2 linked regions of the Massilia litorea genome follow. The protein of the gene in region 1 interacts with the protein of each later gene in a pairwise test. Links are inferred from orthologs where the notes say so. Each region holds a gene or a part of one and is shown on either strand. Other genes may lie near its edges.

Evidence for each region.
Region 2: the proteins of dnaE (region 1) and dnaQ interact in binary tests that used the Escherichia coli proteins (3 or more experiments, as listed by UniProt). The link is inferred for Massilia litorea from one-to-one orthologs.

Annotation. Positions count from the first base shown.
Region 1 is NZ_CP062941.1:2,168,339-2,172,723, forward strand. Bases 142-4,213 are described here. They hold dnaE (DNA polymerase III subunit alpha), read left to right. Parts: upstream 142-515; coding sequence 516-4,013; downstream 4,014-4,213. Other genes in these bases: LPB04_RS09665 (glycosyltransferase family 4 protein), read right to left, coding at 142-367; LPB04_RS09675 (glycosyltransferase family 2 protein), read right to left, coding at 4,166-4,213. Outside these bases: more of LPB04_RS09665, read right to left, coding at 1-141; more of LPB04_RS09675, read right to left, coding at 4,214-4,385. UniProt on the Escherichia coli protein: DNA polymerase III is a complex, multichain enzyme responsible for most of the replicative synthesis in bacteria. This DNA polymerase also exhibits 3' to 5' exonuclease activity. The alpha chain is the DNA polymerase catalytic subunit.
Region 2 is NZ_CP062941.1:4,190,704-4,193,805, reverse strand. The notes cover bases 140-2,928. They hold dnaQ (DNA polymerase III subunit epsilon), read left to right. Parts: upstream 140-1,074; coding sequence 1,075-1,782; downstream 1,783-2,928. Other genes in these bases: LPB04_RS18915 (hypothetical protein), read left to right, coding at 2,763-2,928; LPB04_RS24125 (hypothetical protein), read left to right, coding at 2,497-2,715; rnhA (ribonuclease HI), read left to right, coding at 579-1,019; LPB04_RS18940 (class I SAM-dependent methyltransferase), read left to right, coding at 140-554. Outside these bases: more of LPB04_RS18940, read left to right, coding at 1-139; more of LPB04_RS18915, read left to right, coding at 2,929-3,102. UniProt on the Escherichia coli protein: DNA polymerase III is a complex, multichain enzyme responsible for most of the replicative synthesis in bacteria. The epsilon subunit contain the editing function and is a proofreading 3'-5' exonuclease.

The sequences.
Region 1 (4,385 bases):
GGCTCTGCAGGCGGCGCAGGATCGCGTTCGCGCGCGGCGACAGCGTATCGACCCGGCCGGGCTGGACATCCGCACCCGCCGCCGCCGCGCTGGCGCCGGAGGCCATCATCATCCGGTAGGCCCGCGCATACAGGGCCGGGGAGCGCTTCAGGATGCGCAGCGCCAGCTGGCGCACTTGCGGCCGGCGCAGCACCACGCGCGCCGCCAGCAGCAGGGGTGCGGCCAGGCGGCGCAGGCCGGCGCCGGCGGCTGGGGCGGCGACGGCCGGCGCCAGGCCGGGTGCGGGCGGCGGCAGGACGGCGATACTGCCGGCGGCGGCATCGTCCGTCAGCAGCTCGAACAGGGTGGGGGACGCGGGTGCGCGCATGGGCGGCGGCGTCATCGGAGCAGGAAGCAGGGTTCGAATGGCATGGACACTATTATAAGAGGCGACGCACCAGAAAGCGTCTTGTTGTCTAGTTGCAACTACGTCCGCGGCCGGCGCCGATGAGCCGCCGGCGGGTTAAAATACGGGTATGACTTCCCCGACTTTCACCCACCTGCGCGTCCACTCCGAATACTCGATCGTGGACGGCCTCGTGCGCATCGACGACCTGGTCGGCGCCGCCGCCAAGGACAAGCAACCGGCGCTCGCCGTCACCGACCTCGCCAACATGTTCTGCATGGTGCGCTTCTACAAGGCGGCGCGCGGCAAGGGGATCAAGCCGATCGTCGGGGTCGACGCCTGGATCACCAACGACGACAACCGGGATAAACCCTCGCGCCTGCTGATCCTGGCGAAAAACCATACCGGCTACCTGCAGCTGTGCGAGCTGCTCTCGAAAGCCTGGCTCACCAACCAGTACAAGGGCCGCGCCGAGTTCCGCACCGAATGGCTCGAAGCACTGGCCACGTCCACCTCGACGCTGCACCCGGAGGCCGACCAGAGCAATGCCCTGATCGTGCTCTCGGGCGCCTGCTTCGGCGACGTCGGCCAGGCGATCGACAACGGCGATATCGAGCGCGCGGAACGCAATGCCGAGCGCTGGGCGCGCATCTTCCCCGGCCACTTCTATATCGAGATCCAGCGCGCGGGCGCGGCCAACCAGGAGCAGGCCGTGCGCCATTCGGTGGCGCTGGCCGGCCGCCTCGGGCTGCCGGTGGTGGCAACCCACCCGGTGCAGTTCATCAGCAAGGGCGAATTCATCGCCCACGAGGCGCGCACCTGTATCGCCGAGGGCGAGATGCTGGCCAACGCCAAGCGCGTGCGCCGCTTCAACGAGGAGATGTGCTTCAAAACGCAGGCCGAGATGGCGCAACTGTTCGCCGACCTGCCGGGCGCGCTCGCCAATTCGGTGGAAATCGCCAAGCGCTGCAACGTCGTGCTCACGCTCGGCAAACCGCAGCTGCCGGACTTCCCGACGCCGCCGGGCATGACGATCGACGAGTTCCTGGTCGCCGAAACGAAGAAGGGCCTGGAGGAGCGCCTCGAGCAGCTGTTCCCGGACCCGGCCAAGCGCGAAGCGGAGCGTCCGCGCTACGAGGCGCGCCTGGAGTTCGAGAACAACACCATCATCAAGATGAAGTTCCCGGGCTACTTCCTGATCGTTGCGGAGTTCATCCAGTGGGGCAAGAATAACGGCGTGCCGATCGGCCCGGGCCGTGGTTCGGGCGCGGGCTCGCTGGTGGCCTACGCGCTGAAGATCACGGACCTGGACCCGCTGAAATACAACCTGCTGTTCGAGCGCTTCCTGAATCCGGAACGCGTCTCGATGCCCGACTTCGACATCGACTTCTGCCAGGAAAAGCGCGAGCTGGTGATCCAGCACGTGAAGGACCTGTACGGCCGCGATGCCGTGTCGCAGATCGCCACCTTCGGTACCATGGCGGCGAAAGGCGCGATCCGCGACGTCGGCCGCGTGCTCGACTACGGCTACAACTTCTGCGACGGCATCTCCAAGCTGATCCCGTTCAAGCCGGGCAAACCGGTCTCGATCGCCGAAGCGATCGAAGAGGAGCCGCTGCTGAAGGAACGCCTCGAGAACGAGGAAGAGGTCAAACAGGTGCTGGAGCTGGCGCAGCAGGTCGAGGGCATCACCCGTAACATCGGCATGCACGCCGGCGGCGTGCTGATCGCCCCCGGCAAGCTGACCGACTTCTGCCCCCTGTACACCCAGGGCGGCGACGCCGGCGTCGTCTCGCAGTACGACAAGGACGACGTCGAGGCGGTCGGCCTCGTCAAATTCGACTTTTTGGGCCTGACCACGCTGACCATTCTCGACCGCGCCGTGAACTACATCCGCGCGCTCGATCCGGTGGACGCCGAATTCAACCTCGAGTCGCTGCCGCTGAACGACCGGCCGTCCTATAAACTGCTGTCGGATGCGAAAACCGTCGCAATCTTCCAGCTGGAGTCGCGCGGCATGCAGGGCATGTTGAAAGATGCGCGTCCCGACCGCTTCGAGGACATCATTGCGCTGGTCGCCTTGTACCGTCCGGGCCCGATGGACCTGATTCCGGACTTCTGCAAGCGCAAGCACGGCGAAAAATTCGACTATCCCGATCCGCGCACCGAGTCCATCCTGTCCGAGACCTACGGCATCATGGTCTACCAGGAGCAGGTCATGCAGATGGCGCAGATCGTCGGCGGCTATTCGCTGGGCGGCGCCGACATGCTGCGCCGCGCGATGGGTAAAAAGAAGGCCGAAGAGATGGCCGAGCACCGCGAGATCTTCCGCGCCGGCGCCGCCAAGGACGGCCTGTCGACGGAGAAGGCGGACGAGATCTTCGACTTGATGGAGAAGTTCGCGGGCTACGGTTTCAATAAATCGCACGCCGCCGCCTATGCGCTGCTGTCCTACCATACCGCCTATCTGAAAGTGCACCATACGGCCGCCTTCATGGCAGCCAACATGTCGCTGGCGATGGAAGACACGGACAAGATCAAGATCCTGGTCGAGGACGCGATCGACGTCTGCAAACTGACGCTGCTGCCGCCGGACGTGAACGAATCGCAGTTCCGTTTTACGCCGGAAGGCCAGCCGAAATCCGTCACCGGCAAGCAGGTCAGCAATATCCGCTATGGCCTGGGCGGCGTGAAGGGCGCCGGCCAGGGCGCGATCGAGGCGATCGTCGCCGCGCGCAAGGAAGGCGGCAAGTTCAAGGATTTATTTGACTTCTGCAAGCGCGTCGACCGCAAGCAGATCAACCGCCGCACCATCGAGTCGCTGATCCGCGCCGGCGCCATGGACTGCTTCGGCGTCGACCGCGCGATCCTGCTGGCCTCGGTGACGTTTGCGATGGAAGTGGCCGGCCAGGAAGCGGCCGCTGCGAACCAGGTCAGCCTGTTCGGCGGCGATGATTCCGACCTGGTCGCGCCGCCGGAATACGTCAAGGCGCTGCCCTGGACCGACCGCCAGAAGCTGTCCGAGGAAAAGACCGCGCTCGGCTTCTACCTGTCGGGCCACATGTTCGACATCTACGCCCAGGAAGTGCGGCGCTTCGCCCGCACCCGCCTGCAGGACCTGGAGCCCTCGCGCGAGCCGCGCATGCTGTGCGGCGTGATCACCGGCGTGCGCACGCAGATGACCCAGCGCGGCAAGATCCTGATCGTCGCGCTCGACGACAAGACCGGCGTGGTCGAGGTCACGGTCTACAATGAGGTGTTCGAGGCGAACAAGAACGCCTTCCGCGAAGACGAATTCCTGCTGGTGGTGGGTAAAGTGTCGGAAGACCGCTTCAACGGCGGCCTGCGCATCACGGCGGAGAAGGTATTCGACCTGGCCAGCTCGCGCATCCAGTACGGCCACAAGCTGGAGATGGACCTCGAATGCACGGTCAGCCCGGCGAAGATCGCCGAGGTGATCGCGCCCTATAAACACCCGGACGGGCTGCCGGTCAGCCTGCGCATCAAGCCGAACAACGTCGACTGCATCCTGCAGCTGGGCGACGAGTGGAGAGTGGCGCCGTCGGACGCCCTGAAGCAGGCGCTCGAGCTGACGCTGGGGGCGAAGGCGGTGGCGGTCGAGTACTGATCGTCGCGTAGGGTGGGCTCCGCCCACGCGGTGATTCGCACGGGCTCCGTGTTCGTGCCCGATGATCTTGCGGTTACGTATCACCGCGTGGGCTCAAGAGCCCACCCTACGGTACATGACGGCCAACGAAACGTTACCGGCTTGCGCTTAAATCACGCCGCGGCCTTGCGCTGCCAGACCTTGATCTTGCGCGCCACCAGCTTGCCGAGCACGAAGCCGGGATTGCCGGCCAATAGCTTGCGCATCTGCGAGGCGGCGCGGCGGTCGGCACGGCGGTCGTGGCTGTCCAGCACTTCGCCCGCCATCGCGTCGAGTACCGTTTCCAGCGGATTGAACAGGTTCTGCAGCAGCAGGGCCCTGACGTCGGCGCGC
Region 2 (3,102 bases), 2.0 Mb from region 1 along the record:
TCGACGAACTCGAGTTCGCCGCCAGCGGCAAGCAGATCGCCGTGGCCCTCGATTTCGCCGAGCTGCCCTTCGCTTCGCAAAGCCTGGACCTGGTCGTGCTGCCGCACGTGCTCGAGTTCGCGGCCGAGCCGCACCAGGTGCTGCGCGAGGTCGAGCGCGTGCTGATCCCCGAAGGGCAGGTGATCATCTGCGGCTTCAATCCGGCCAGCCTGTGGGGCGTGCGCCAGGGGCTGGGCAAGGTCACGCGCAGCGGCTACCTGCCGGCGGCAGGCGAATTCATCTCTATGCCCCGCATGAAAGACTGGTTAAAATTGTTGAATCTTGGCGTCACGCGCAGCCATTTCGGCTGTTACGCGCCACCGTTTCGCACGGCCCAGTGGATCAACCGCTTCGCGGTGATGGAAGGGGCAGGGCAGAAGTGGTGGCCCTACCTTGGCGCCGTCTACATCGTGCACGCGATCAAGCGCGTGAAAGGCATGCACCTGATCGGGCCGGCGTGGAACAAGAAGTCGAGCCGGGCGCCGCAGGCTGTCCCGGCAACCAACAGAGAATAAAGAATCAAGGAAAGACCGCCTGGCATGACGACGAAAGTGGAAATTTTTACCGATGGCGCCTGCAAGGGCAATCCGGGCGCCGGCGGCTGGGGCGCGCTGCTGGTGGCCGACGGGCACGAGAAGGAAATCTTTGGCGGCGAGCTGAACACGACCAACAACCGCATGGAGTTGAAGGCCGTGATCGAGGCCCTGGGCGTCCTGAACCGGCCCTGCGACGTGGTGCTGCACACCGACAGCCAGTACGTGCAGAAGGGCATTTCGGAATGGATCCACGGCTGGAAGGCACGCGGCTGGAAGACCGCGGCCAAGGAGCCCGTCAAGAACGACGATTTGTGGAAGGCGCTCGACCTGGCCCAGCAGCAGCACACGGTCGAATGGCGCTGGGTACGCGGCCACAACGGCCATCCCGGCAACGAGCGCGCCGACGTGCTGGCGAACCGGGGTGTGACCACCGTACGACGCTGATCCAGGGGCGCATGCGCTATACTCTCGTCTTGCCTTTACTCAAGATTAGCCAGCCATGCGCCAGATTGTCCTCGATACCGAAACCACCGGCCTGAATCCACGCACGGGCGACCGCGTCATCGAAATCGGCTGCGTCGAGCTGGTCAATCGCACGCTCACCGGTAACAATTTTCACGAGTACATCAACCCCGAGCGCGAGTCCGACGAGGCTGCGCTCGCGGTGCACGGCCTGACCACCGAGTTCCTCAGCGACAAGCCGAAATTCCACGAGATCGCCGAGAAGCTTCGCGCCTACATCTCCGGCGCCGAAGTCATCATCCATAACGCGCCGTTCGACCTGGGTTTTCTCAACGCCGAATTCCAGCGGCTCGGCCTGCCGAGTTTTACGTCGCATTGCAGCGGCGTGATCGACACACTGGTCAACGCCAAGGAAATGCATCCGGGCAAACGCAACTCGCTGGACGCCCTCTGCGACCGCTACGGCGTCTCGAACGCCCACCGCAAGCTGCACGGCGCATTGCTCGACTCGGAGCTGCTGGCCGATGTGTATCTCGCCATGACGCGCGGCCAGAACTCGCTGTCGATGGACCACGAGGCGGAATCCACCAGCGACGGCATCGAGCTCGACGCCGTGCCGCTGGGCGAGATCATCGTCGTCGCGGCCAGTGCGGACGAACTGGCATTCCACGACGAAGTGCTTGCCGGCCTCGACAAAGGCGTCAAAGGCGAATGCGTGTGGAGAAATTATTCGCCAAAAGTTTGACGGTAGAGAAAGTTTTTGGCATAATACGCCTCGTTGTCAGGGAGGTTAGCTCAGGGGTAGAGCACTGCATTCACACTGCAGGGGTCGCAAGTTCGAAACTTGCACTTCCCACCAGAATTCTTAGCAAAGTCAAGGGCCTGTAACGTTGCGTTACAGGCCCTTTTTCTTTGTACGGGAAAAGTACGGGAAACATCCCGGTACGTCGCTGGACAATATGGGACTTGCTCAGCATGAGAGCCTTTCGATGGCGACTCGCGAAGAAGCCCCCGTCAACATGCCGCGTGGCGACAAATGGCTGATACCTGAGATACGGTCAGCTACTAGTCTCCTTTGCGGCTGGCCTCCACGGTCGGACATTCACGGCCACCTCTACCGATGAGCAAATCTAACCGGGCGAAAACCAGGCTGTTAGATGCTGTTCCTGCCTGGGCTGTACAGGTACTCTTGGACCAGTCAACCTTATTGGAGCAGCGATGCAAATCCCAACTCTTCCAGGTAGCGGCCGGATCATCCGGATCCGCGAAGTCATGTCGATGACTGGGCTATCGCGGTCAAGTATCTACTCAGCCATCAAGCAGGGCACGTTCCCTGCGCAGCTCAAACCATCAGCTCGCATTGGGCTGGCTGGAGAGCGAGGGGATCCAATAGAGGGAAACACGTCCTCGTGGCCCACAGGCAGGGTGACGATAGCACCTTCGTGGGCCAGACAGCGGAATGAGAGGCAAGACCCAAGCCGAGTTGGGTCAAATTTGCGTGGACATCAATATCGCGGAGATCAGAGTTTGCAACGCGATCGTCAACGCCAAGGGAAGGAAAGGGCAGGACCTTTACCGAGAGGTCGAAATGTCCAAGCAAGAAGCTAACGATCGGATGTTTGCCTGTTTCGAAACGGCAAAAAGATTAACTGACAACGGCGCGCACCCTGCACCTTAATCGTCATTTGTCCATGCCCGGCTCCGGCCGGGTAGAAAGGATTGATCATGAAAGATCCACGTCTCATCGTGGGACTCACCAGGCAAGGTGATGAGCCCTCGTTGCTAATCAGTCGTAATGACAACGATTTGCTCAACAACATCAATTTGGAGCTGAAGTATCTCAATAGCTTGGGGGCGCTGGGTGCTCAGGCGATGGTTGGCGAATACACGCTTCTGCTGCTTCACGCTGCGCATCCTCAAGATTTCGTCCCGTACCCGGCTCTGGTGCCGCAAGACATGCAGATGCACAGGCCAATCGATCTCGTGAACTACCTGATCGAACAAACCAAGCTCCGTAAAACCCGGCAGCTGATTCCCGCGATTGAAATCGCGCTGGCGGTTTATC